DNA from 3 places in the Streptomyces sp. ITFR-6 genome. Region 2 is predicted to be linked to each of the others. Evidence: riboswitches for the same ligand, from Rfam matches in the RefSeq annotation. Region 2 holds a riboswitch; each other region holds the start of a gene.

Region 1 (4,006 bases), 5.5 Mb from region 2:
CTCGCAATAGATTAGACAGACAGGTCTACTCAGGTCAAACGCGTCACGGCACGGCGGGGCAGCTGGTGCCCCGCGCCGGGACCACCAGGTCGGTCAGGTAGCCGTTCACGGTGTCCTCCATGCACGGGCCGCTGGTGACGCTGCCGTGCCCCTGGCCCTCGTGGGTGAGGAGCCCGCCGCCGCGGCCCAGCTGCCGCGCCACCGACACCGCCCACGGGTAGCCGGTGGCGGGGTCGTGCAGGGCGTTGGACAGCAGGACGGGCGGAGCGCCGGGTGCGTCCAGGCGGTGCTGCGGGTTGGCGGTCGGCGCGCCCAGACACGCCGCCACCATGTGGATCGGCAGCAGGTGGGGCAGGTCCGGCGCGGTCGCGTTCATCGTGGCGACGAGCGAGGCGTACTCCCGGTAGTCACGCACCGGCAGCCGCCAGTCCGAGCAGAAGACCGGGGGTGGCCGGCGGCAGCGGCGCCGTCCCGGTGGGCGACGCCGGCAGCGGCTCGCTCGCGTCCATCCCCGCGATCCCCGTGGCCAGGCCCGCGTAGTCGGCCTCGTAGAAACTCCGGAACGCGTACGAGTTGACCAGATCCGAGGACGACAGCGAGGTCCCCGGTTTCGCCGGGTCCGCCAGCTCGCCGCGCGCGGCGCGGGCCAGCAGGCCCTGCCAGACGGCGCGGACGTCACGGCCGTGCAGGGCGCAGTCCGCCGCACCCTCGCACCACTTCACGAACTCCTGGAACGAGTCCTGCGCCGCGGCCGCCTCCGAGCGCAGGAATTCGCGGGTGGCCGCGACGCTGTGGTCCGTCACGCTCTCCAGCACCATCGCGCGCACGCGCCGCGGGTAGGCCTCGGCGTACTGGGCGCCGAGCAGCGTGCCGTACGAGCTGCCGTGGAAGGTCAGTCTCCGCTCGCCGAGCGCGGCTCACAGGGCGTCCAGGTCCCGGACCGTCTGCCCGGTGTCGAGGTGCTCGAACACCGGGCCGGTACGGGCCCGGCAGTCGGCGCGGAGCCGTCTGTTGTACGCCAGGGTGGCGTCGAAGTCCGCCTGGCTCTCCAGCTCGGGCGACGGCCGCTCGGCAAGCAGTTCACCGGAGCAGGTCACCGGGTTGCTGCCGCCCACGCCGCGCGGGTCGAAGCTGACGATGTCGAACCTGCGGCGGACCTCGGGGCTGAACCGGCTGATCCCGCCCACCACCCTCTCCACACCCGAGTCGCCCGGCCCGCCGGGGCCGAACACCATGGAGCCGACGCGCGCCCCGGGCTCTGTGGCCTTGCGGCGGGCCACGGCCAGATCGAGTCTCGGCCCGTCCGGGTGGTCCCAGTCGACCGGCACGGAGAGCGCGGCGCACTCGGCTCCCGGGTCCGCCGGGACGTCACACGGTGCCCACCGAAGGGCAGCTGTCGCGGGCGGCGACGCGTGGACCGAGGGAGCGGCGGCGAGGCCGGTGGCGGCGGCCGTGGCAGCCGCCACAGCCGTGGCCGTGCCCCGTGCGGCGATGAGCCGTAGTGCGGATCTGCCCCTGAACGGCATAGATCCTCCTTGCGAAGAGAGCGGTTGTGTCAGGCGTGCGGGCCCGGCCGGGGCATCCGCCGTCACGCTAGGTGCTCCGGCGCCCGTGCGGTGCTCCCGTCAGGGGCTTCTCCGGGGCGGGTCAGGGGCTGTTCAGGGGCCACTCGGGGGTGCTCGGGGGGTGCTCCGGGGCGCTCGGGACTCAGGGGCGAAAGGGAGAGCACGGTGCCGTACCCGTAAGCTGCTCACGCCCCGCGGGGGAAGTCCGGTCGAATTCCGGCGCTGACCCGCAACGGTAGGCGGAGCCGTCCCCATGGCTCCGCAAGCCCGATTACCCGCGGCGGTGAAGGCTCCTGTCAATTCGCCGTGGACTGCGAGAGGTGCTGCACAGGGCGCTTCGCGTCCGGGCCGCTCCTTCGATCGTGCAGGTGCACGGCCTGAGGTGAAAGCGATCCGACCGTGGTCACTCCCCTCGAACGCATACCCGCCCCGCCCTCGCGCGCGGCGCGCGCCGGTGGCGGGCCCGCTCCTCCCCGGCGCGTACCCCTGTCCCTGCTGGTGATCACGCTGTGTGCCCTGCTGCCGCTCTCCCTGGTCTGCGGCGCCGGAATCGGGGCCTCGGGGATCTCCTGGGGAGAGGTGTCGCGCTATCTGTGGGCAGGCCTGACGGGACAGCGGATCGCTCCCGGTGAAGTCGCCGGGTACACCATCGTGTGGGAGCTGCGCTTTCCGCGAGCCGTACTGGCCGCGGTCGTCGGAGCCGGCCTGTCCGCCATCGGCGTCGCGGTCCAGGCCATGGTCCGCAACGCCCTGGCCGACCCGTTCGTGCTCGGCATCTCCTCCGGCGCGGCCGTCGGTGCGAACGCCGTCCTCATCTTCGGGGTCTTCGGCGCCTTCGGTGTCTGGGCGCTGTCCACAGCGGCGTTCCTCGCCGCGCTCCTCGCGATGATGCTCGTATACGCGGTCGCCAGCACCGCGCGCGGACTGACCCCGCTGCGCCTGGTCCTGACGGGCACGGCCATGTACTACGGCTTCTCGGCCATCACGACGTTCATGGTGTTCGCCGCGGAGCGGGGCGAGGCCGCCCGCTCCGCGATGATGTGGATGCTGGGCAGCCTCGGGGGCGCCACCTGGTCCTCCGTGCCGATTGCCGCGGGCGCCACGATCGGCGGCCTCGCCCACCTCTGGTGGTCGGCGCGCCGGCTCAATGCCCTGGCGATGGGTGACGAGACCGCCGCCGCCCTGGGAGTGAATGCGGGCAGGCTGCGCAAGGAACTGTTCCTGGTCTCCGCCGCGGTCACCGGGGCGCTGGTCGCGGTGAGCGGCGCGATCGGCTTCGTCGGGCTGATGGTCCCGCACGCCGCGCGCATGCTGGTCGGCGCGGACCACCGCCGTCTGCTGGCCGTCGCACCGCTCGCGGGGGCCGTCCTGCTGATCTGGGTGGACATCCTCTCGCGCGTGCTGCTCGCCCCGGCGGAACTGCCGCTCGGCGTGCTGACCGCGATGATCGGCGTGCCGTGCTTCATCCTCCTCATGCGCCGCCGCTCCTACACCTTCGGGGGTGCGTGATGCGGATCGATATCGACGCGCTGACGGTCGAGATCGCCGGCGCGCGGCTGGTGGAGGACGTCACGCTGCGAGCGGGCGACGCCCGGCTCGTCGGACTGGTGGGGCCCAACGGCAGCGGGAAGTCAACGCTGTTGCGCTGCGTCTACCGGGCGCTGAACCCCTCCGCCGGGACCGTCCGGATCGGCGGCGAGGACCTGCACGCCCTGAGTCCGCGGGAGGCCGCCCGCCGGCTGGCCGCGCTTCCCCAGGAGTCGAGTCACGAGTTCGACTTCACCGTCGCCGAGATCGTCGCGATGGGAAGGATGCCGCACCAGGGACCGACGGCGCGCGTGTCGGAGGAGGACCGCCGCACATGTGACGCCGCGCTGGCGGAGGTCGGGGCCGGACACCTGGCCGACCGGGGCTTTTTGACCCTGTCCGGAGGCGAGAAGCAACGGGTCCTGATCGCCCGCGCCATGGCGCAGCAGCCGCGCGCGCTGGTGCTCGACGAGCCCACCAACCACCTGGACATCGCCCAGCAGCTGGAGGTACTGGCCCTGGTGCGTGCCAGCGGACTGACCGTGCTCACGGCGTTGCACGACCTCAATCTCGCCGCACTCCACTGCGACGTCCTCCATGTCATCGACCGCGGCCGGATCGTCGCGTCGGGCGCCCCGCACGACGTACTCACCCCGGAGCTGCTGGCCGAGGTCTTCGGCGTCCGGGCGCACCGGGTACCGCACCCGGAGACCGGCGCCGTACAGCTGATCTTCGACCGCCTCCTCCCCGCCGCCCGTTACTAAGGAAGCCCTGCCACCATGCCCAGCCCGATACGTCCCGTCGCCATCGGTCTCGCCCTCACCGCCGTGCTGGCCCTCAGCGGCTGCGGCGCCGAGATCACCCCGCAGGACGCGAACGACGACAAGAGCGCACCCGCGGCCGGGGGCCACTAC
Region 2 (4,006 bases):
CCAGGTTGCCTACGTTCCTCGTGCCACTGACGTCGAACGATTGCCTGGGTAAATGGAACACATCACGCTGCTGCTCGCGATTGTGATCGTGACAGCTCTAGTGTTCGATTTCACGAACGGTTTCCACGACACCGCCAACGCGATGGCGACCACCATCTCGACCGGCGCACTCAAACCCAAGACAGCGGTGGCGATGTCCGCCGTTCTCAACCTCGTCGGCGCGTTCCTGTCGGTGGAGGTCGCCAAGACGATCTCCGGCGGGATCATCAATGAGGACGGCCTCAGAACCGAGGTCATCTTCGCGGCGCTCGTCGGCGCCATCCTGTGGAATCTGCTGACCTGGCTGGTCGGGCTCCCGTCCAGCTCCTCGCACGCCCTCTTCGGCGGTCTGATCGGCGCCGCGGTGATGTCCGCGGGCTGGTCCTCTGTCGACGGCGGCACCGTCGTCACCAAGGTGCTGCTCCCCGCGGTCGCCGCCCCGATCGTCGCCGGACTGGCCGCGCTGCTGGCCACCAAGCTGACGTACCGGATCGGCGGGAAGGTCCAGGGCGGCGCCCAGGAGAAGGCGACCGCCAAGGGCTACCGCGCCGGACAGATCGCCTCCGCCGGGCTGGTCTCCCTCGCCCACGGCACCAACGACGCACAGAAGACGATGGGCATCATCACCCTGGCCCTGGTCACCGGCGGAGTCCTCTCCCCCGGTTCCAACCCGCCGGTCTGGGTCATCGTCAGCGCCGGAATGGCCATCGCGCTCGGCACCTACCTCGGCGGCTGGCGCATCATCCGCACCATGGGCAGCGGCCTGACCGAGCTCAAGCCGCCGCAGGGCTTCGCCGCCCAGACCAGTGCGGCCACGGTCATCCTGGCCTCCTCGCACCTCGGCTTCTCCCTCTCCACCACCCAGTCCTGCTCCGGTGCCGTGATGGGTGCCGGTCTCGGCCGCCGGGGCGGTGTGGTCCGCTGGTCCACCGCCACCCGGATGTTCGTCGCCTGGGGTCTGACGCTGCCGGCCGCCGGTCTGGTCGGCGCGGGGGCGGAGTTCCTCACCAAGCAGGGCACCTGGGGTGTCGTGCTCGTCGCCGTACTGCTGATCGCGGGCTCCGGAGCGATCTGGGTGCTGTCCCGCCGCAAGCCGGTCGGCCAGGACGATGTCGCACCCGGCGCCCAGGACGGCGCTCCGGTCACCCCGGAAGCCGAACCCGCGGGCGTCGTCACCACCGCCATCGCGGCCGTCAGCCCGCCGCCCACCCCGGCCGCCCAGGCCCACGACCTCACCGCCACCATCCCGGCCCCGGCCATAGCCGACCCGGCACGACCCGCCACGGTGTAAGGAAGATCCTCCATGAACATCGACTGGGCAGCCCTCGGCACCGTCTTCGGCGTCTCTCTCGTCGCCACCGTCGCCCTGGTGGGCCTCTTCACCCTGGGCATCGCCGGCCTCTCCAGGCAGCCGGAACCGGCCGAGCGGGGCGGCCAGTCCGGCGGGTCCCTGATGCTCGCCCGCGCGGGCGCGTACGTCTGCTTCGGACTGTGCGCGGCGGCGGTGGCCTACGGGATCTACCTGATCGTCGCCTGATCCACAGCCCCTGATCCATCCGCCGCCTCGGGCCGGCCGCACCCCGGGTGCGGCCGGCCCGATGTGCGTCTCAGCACACTGTGCCGTCGCAGGTCAACGGTAGGTTGACTGGCGTTCGCGGAGCGTGGTGGACTGCCGGAGCCATTACGGCGACAGCAGAGGAAGCCGGTGCGAATCCGGCGCGGTCCCGCCACTGTCACCGGGGAGCAGTCCCCCACCACCGGAAGTCACGGTCCACGCCGAGTGGGCTGGAAGACCAGGGGAACTGCGGATCCGGGAGCCAGGAGACTCTCGTCGCCGGTCACGTCGAACCAGGGCGCGGACCCTGAGTGAGGACATATCGCCATGCCCGGCCGCCGTGCGCCCGTCTCCGTGTCTCCCCTCCGACCAGCACCAGCTGCCCGCGCGAAGGTCCGTCGAGGCGCGACGGCCGGCTGAACCGTGCGTGCCGATCGCATCTTCGCGTACGGCGCCACGGCCGGTCTGATCGGTGATCTGCTGCTCGGTGATCCCCGCCGGGGACATCCGGTCGCCGCCTTCGGGCGCGCCGCGGCAGGCGTCGAACACCGTCTGTGGCGCGACCACCGCGGGTGGGGCGCTCTGCACACCCTGGTCTGCGCCGGAGGCGCCGCCGGGGGTGCGGCACTGGCCTCCCGCGCGCTGCGCCGCCGCCCCGCCGCCTCCGTCGCGCTGACCGCCGCCGCCACCTGGTCCGTCGTCGGCGGTACGTCGCTGGGGCGCGAGGCCCGGTCCATCGGCGGCGCGCTGGCCGCCGGGGACCTCGGCCTGGCGCGGGAGCGGCTGCCCCATCTGTGCGGCCGCGACCCGCAGTCCCTGGACGGTCCGCAGATCGCCCGCGCGGTGGTGGAGTCCGTCGCGGAGAACACCTCCGACGCCGTGGTCGGCGCCCTGGTGTGGGGTGCGCTGGGCGGGGTCCCCGGACTCGTCGGCTTCCGGGCCGCCAACACCCTGGACGCGATGGTCGGCCACAGGTCGCCCCGCTACCTGCGCTACGGCTGGGCCTCGGCCCGGCTCGACGACCTCGTGGGCTGGCCGGGCGCCCGGCTCACCGCCCTGCTCGCCGTGGCCGCCGGCGGCCGGCCCCGGGGGGCGCTGCACGCCTGGCGGGCGGATGGAGCCAAGCACCCGAGCCCCAACGCGGGCCCCGTGGAGGCCTCGTTCGCGGGTGCGCTCGGCGTACGGCTCGGCGGCACCCTCGCCTACGGCGGCCGGGTCGAACACCGCCCCGTGCTCAACGGCGAGGCGGGCCGGGCGGTGGCGACCGGGGACATCGAACACGCCGTACGGCTGTCGCGCCGGATCGGGGTACTGGCCCTCGGCGTGAGCGTGGCGGCCCGGCTGGGCGTGGGCGCCGCCGCACGACGGATCACCTCGACGCGCGGCCCGGGGACACCTGCCCCGGGTACGCGCACCTCAGGACGGAGACCGACATGAGCGGCGGACTGCTGGTCGCCGGGACCACCTCGGACGCGGGCAAGAGCGTCGTCACGGCGGGGATCTGCCGCTGGCTGGTGCGCCGGGGGGTGAAGGTCGCGCCCTTCAAGGCGCAGAACATGTCCCTCAACTCCTTCGTCACCCGTGAGGGCGCCGAGATCGGCCGGGCCCAGGCCATGCAGGCCCAGGCCGCCCGGGTGGAGCCGACCGCCCTGATGAACCCGGTACTGCTCAAGCCCGGCAGCGACCGCTCCAGCCAGGTCGTCCTGATGGGGCGCGCGGTCGGTGAGATGAGCGCCCGCGGCTACCACGGCGGCAGGCAGGAGCAGTTGCTGTCCACCGTCGTGGACTGCCTGGAGCAGCTCCGGTCCACATATGACGCGGTGATCTGCGAGGGCGCGGGCAGTCCGGCCGAGATCAACCTCCGGCGCACGGACATCGTGAACATGGGCATCGCACGGGCGGCCCGATTCCCGGTGGTGGTAGTCGGGGACATCGACCGGGGCGGGGTCTTCGCCTCGTTCTTCGGTACGACGGCGCTGCTGGCCGCGGAGGACCAGCAGCTGATCGCCGGCTACCTGGTCAACAAGTTCCGCGGTGACGTGTCACTGCTGGAGCCGGGTCTGGACATGCTGCTCGGTCTCACCGGGCGTCCCACGTACGGGGTGCTGCCGTTCGCCCACGGCCTCGGCATCGACGAGGAGGACGGGCTGCGGGTCTCGCTGCGCGGCACCGTACGCGAGTCGGTCGTCGCACCGCCGCACGGCGAGGACATCCTGCGCGTCGCCGTGTGCGCCGTGCCGCTGATGTCGAACTTCACCGATGTCGACGCGCTGGCCGCCGAACCGGGCGTCGTCGTGCGGTTCGTGGACCGCCCGGAGGAGCTGACCGACGCCGACCTCGTCATCGTGCCCGGCACCCGGGGCACGGTGAAGGCGCTGGCCTGGCTGCGCGAGCGCGGGCTCGCCGAGGCGC
Region 3 (4,006 bases), 4.2 Mb from region 2:
TCGGTGATCAGCGAGGGGACGGAGTCGCCGCCATGCCGGAGGAACCAGAAGGAAAGCCAGCGGACCCAGGAGCAAAGCCACCCACGGTCACACCCGTACGGGTGGTCATCGCCCTCTGCCTCATCGCGCCGTTCGTGGCGATGCTCTGGGTGAGTTCGTACGCCAAGGTCGACCCGACCTTCATCGGCATCCCGTTCTTCTACTGGTACCAGATGCTCTGGGTGCTCATCTCGACCGCACTCACGATGATCGCGTACAAGCTGTGGCAGCGTGACCAGCGCGCCCGCAAGGGGGGTGCGTCCGCATGAAGGACGGCGTGAACGGCATCGCGCTCGGCGTCTTCATCTTCTTCTTCCTGGCCGTCACGGTCGTCGGCTTCATGGCCGCCCGCTGGCGCAAGGCGGAGAACGAGGCCAGCCTCGACGAATGGGGCCTGGGAGGACGGTCCTTCGGCACCTGGGTCACCTGGTTCCTGCTCGGCGGCGACCTCTACACCGCGTACACCTTCGTCGCCGTGCCCGCGGCGATCTACGCGGCCGGCGCGGCCGGCTTCTTCGCGGTGCCCTACACCGTCCTGGTGTACCCGATGATCTTCACCTTCCTGCCGCGCCTGTGGTCGGTCTCGCACAAGCACGGCTACGTCACCACCTCGGACTTCGTCCGCGGCCGGTTCGGCTCCAAGGGGCTCTCGCTGGCCGTCGCGGTCACCGGGATCCTCGCCACCATGCCGTACATCGCGCTCCAGCTCGTCGGCATCCAGGCGGTGCTGGACGTGATGGGCGTCGGCGGCGGCGAGAACACCCACTGGTTCGTCAAGGACCTGCCGCTGCTGATCGCGTTCGCGGTGCTCGCCGCGTACACGTACTCCTCGGGGCTGCGCGCGCCCGCGCTGATCGCGTTCGTCAAGGACGGGCTGATCTACCTGGTCATCGCCGTGGCGATCATCTACATCCCGATCAAGCTCGGCGGATTCCACGACATCTTCGCCGCCGCGCAGGAGAAGTTCAACGGGCCGCCGGGCTCCAAGCCGACCGGTGCGCTCGCGCCCGGCGTGGACGGCCAGTGGGGTTACGCCACACTGGCGTTGGGCTCGGCGCTGGCGCTCTTCATGTACCCGCACTCGATCACGGCGACGCTCTCCAGCCGCAGCCGCAACGTGATCCGCCGCAACACCACGATCCTGCCGCTGTACTCGCTGATGCTGGGCCTGCTCGCGCTGCTCGGCTTCATGGCGATCGCCGCCGGGGTCAAGGTGGACAACGGCCAGCTGGCGATCCCGCAGCTGTTCGAGGACATGTTCCCGGACTGGTTCGCGGGCGTGGCGTTCGCCGCCATCGGCATCGGCGCCCTGGTCCCCGCGGCGATCATGTCGATCGCGGCGGCAAACCTGTTCACCCGGAACATCTACAAGGACTTCCTGAAGCCCGACGCGACCCCCGCCCAGGAGACCAGGGTCTCCAAGCTGGTATCGCTGCTGGTGAAGGTCGGCGCGCTCGCCTTCGTCCTCACCATGGACAAGACGGTCGCGATCAACTTCCAGCTGCTCGGCGGGATCTGGATCCTCCAGACGATGCCGGCCCTGGTCGGCGGCCTGTTCACCCGGTGGTTCCACCGCTGGGCGCTGCTCGCGGGCTGGGCCGTCGGCATGGTCTACGGGACGGCCGCCGCCTACGGGGTCGCCAGCCCCACCCAGGCGCACTTCGGCGGGTCCTCCAAGGAGATCCCGGGCATCGGCGAGATCGGCTACATCGGCCTGACGGCGTTCGTGCTGAACATCGTGGTGACCGTCGTCCTCACCTTCGTCCTGAACGCCGTGAAGGCGCCTGCCGGGCTCGACGAGACCTCTCCCGCCGACTACACCGCGGACGCGGGCGACCCGGGTGTGAAGACGGAGCTCCCGCCGGCCACCGCCGGGGCCCCGGGCGGTCACTGACCGAGGTGTACGGGCCGCCGCACCCCGCCTGTGAGGGGGCGCGGCGGCCCGTTCGCGCGTCCGGGGGAAAACCCGTGCCGTCGCCGCCCAGGGGTGCGGCAGACTTCCCCGCATGGACATAATCATCAGGCCGGTCGAGGCCGCCGAGTACGCCGCCCTCGGCGACATCACCGCCGAGGCCTATCTCGGGGACGGGCTGCTGGACTACGGCGCCGACGATCCGTACCTGGTACAGCTGCGCGACGTCCCCCGGCGGGCCGAGGAGGCCGAGGTGCTCGTCGCGGCGGACGCGCGGGGCCGCGTCCTCGGCGGGGTCACCTACGCGCCGCCGGGCAACCGCTGGGCCGATATCGCGGCGCCGGACGAGGCCGAGTTCCGGATGCTCGCGGTCTCCCGCGAGGCGCGCGGGGCCGGGGCGGGCGAGGCGCTCGTCCGGGCCTGTATCGACCGCGCACGGGCCACCGCGGGGGTCACCGGAATCGTGCTCTCGACGCAGCCGGCCATGCGCGGGGCCCATAGGATCTACGGGCGCCTCGGCTTCGTCCGGACCCCGGAAAGGGACTGGTATCCGATCGAGGGGCTCTCGCTGCTGACGTACCGACTGGAGTTCCCGGCGGTCTCCTGACCGGCCCCTCCTGACGGCCGGGCGACACGGCACGGGCGGTCTCCTGACGGCCACGCGACACAACATGTGGGGGCTGCCTCATCCGGCGGCCCCCACATGTATGCTCGTGCTCGCTGTCGCCGCAGGGAAATCCGGTGCGAATCCGGAACTGTCCCGCAACGGTGTGATCGGTGTGCTTCTGCGCATCCCGAGTCCGAGGACCTGCCGACAGCGCGTCCGGCTCGACCGAACCGGACGCCCAGACGTCCGGGCCTCGTGGATGGGCCGGTGGACGCCGCACGGAGTGCTGCCCGAACGGGGCCCCGCTCCGCCCGGCTGCCCCCGCTCCCCCCGTCGGCCCAGAGCCGAGCGAGGGAGAGCACCACGTGACCATCGCGCCAGCCGATCCGGTTTCAGCGGCCGAATCAACGGGAACCACGAGCGACGGACCGGGCACCGCACTGCTGCGGACCCTCACCGAGCTCACCGCGGATCTGCCCGACACCGACCCCGGACGCGTCGCCGCCGCCGCGCTGCGCGGCCGCAACGCCCGGTCGGACGAGGCCGAGCTGCGCTCGCTGGCCACCGAGGCGGCCGCGGGCCTGATCTCCGAGGACCCCGCCTACTCCCGGCTCGCCGCCCGTCTCCTCACCCGCTCCATCGCGGACGAGGCGGCCGGGCAGGGCTCGACGTCCTTCTCCGCCTCGGTCGCCGTCGGACACCGCGAGGGCCTGATCGCGGACCGCACCGCCGAGTTCGTGACGCTGCACGCGGCCGCCCTGGACGCCCTGGTGGGACAGGCGCTCACCGACGGCGCCGACGACCGCTTCGGCTACTTCGGACTGCGCACCCTGCACAGCCGCTACCTGCTGCGCCACCCGATCACCCGCCAGGTCGTCGAGACCCCGCAGCACTTCATGCTGCGGGTGGCCGCCGGGCTCGCGGAGGACAACTCCGAGCGGGCGCTGGACGAGGTCGCGGCCCTGTACCGGCTGATGAGCAGGCTGGACTACCTGCCCTCCTCCCCGACGCTCTTCAACTCCGGTACCCGGCACCCGCAGATGTCCTCCTGCTACCTGCTGGACTCGCCGCTGGACGAGCTGGACTCGATCTACGACCGCTACCACCAGGTGGCGCGCCTCTCCAAGCACGCGGGCGGCATCGGCCTCTCGTACTCCCGCATCCGCGCCCGCGGTTCGCTGATCCGGGGCACCAACGGGCACTCCAACGGCATCGTGCCGTTCCTGAAGACGCTCGACGCCTCCGTCGCGGCGGTCAACCAGGGCGGCCGGCGCAAGGGCGCCGCCGCCGTCTACCTGGAGACCTGGCACGCGGACATCGAGGAGTTCCTGGAGCTGCGCGACAACACCGGTGAGGACCAGCGCCGCACCCACAACCTGAACCTGGCGCACTGGATCCCGGACGAATTCATGCGCCGGGTCGACGCGGACGGGACCTGGTCGCTGTTC

Evidence for each region. Region 2 has a riboswitch for cobalamin ahead of RLT59_RS30885 (cobalamin biosynthesis protein). Riboswitches for the same ligand answer to the same signal wherever they lie in the genome.
Region 1: it holds a riboswitch for cobalamin, as region 2 does, so the genes downstream of both, RLT59_RS05375 (FecCD family ABC transporter permease) here and RLT59_RS30885 (cobalamin biosynthesis protein) in region 2, are expected to answer to the same signal.
Region 3: it holds a riboswitch for cobalamin, as region 2 does, so the genes downstream of both, RLT59_RS11580 (ribonucleoside-diphosphate reductase subunit alpha) here and RLT59_RS30885 (cobalamin biosynthesis protein) in region 2, are expected to answer to the same signal.

What each region holds. Positions count from the first base shown of each region.
Region 1 covers NZ_CP134612.1:1,254,140-1,258,145, reverse strand. The annotation lists partial or broken gene RLT59_RS05380 (alpha/beta hydrolase) at 44-1,526, opposite strand; cobalamin riboswitch at 1,717-1,863, shown strand; gene RLT59_RS05375 (FecCD family ABC transporter permease) at 1,965-3,074, shown strand; gene RLT59_RS05370 (ABC transporter ATP-binding protein) at 3,074-3,856, shown strand; gene RLT59_RS05365 (ABC transporter substrate-binding protein) at 3,872-4,006, shown strand, end outside.
Region 2 covers NZ_CP134612.1:6,785,975-6,789,980, reverse strand. The annotation lists gene RLT59_RS30895 (inorganic phosphate transporter) at 53-1,330, shown strand; gene RLT59_RS30890 (hypothetical protein) at 1,343-1,576, shown strand; cobalamin riboswitch at 1,734-1,867, shown strand; gene RLT59_RS30885 (cobalamin biosynthesis protein) at 2,018-3,031, shown strand; gene RLT59_RS30880 (cobyric acid synthase) at 3,028-4,006, shown strand, end outside.
Region 3 covers NZ_CP134612.1:2,608,736-2,612,741, forward strand. The annotation lists gene RLT59_RS11565 (DUF3311 domain-containing protein) at 102-308, shown strand; gene mctP (monocarboxylate uptake permease MctP) at 305-1,933, shown strand; gene RLT59_RS11575 (GNAT family N-acetyltransferase) at 2,046-2,558, shown strand; cobalamin riboswitch at 2,646-2,782, shown strand; gene RLT59_RS11580 (ribonucleoside-diphosphate reductase subunit alpha) at 2,924-4,006, shown strand, end outside.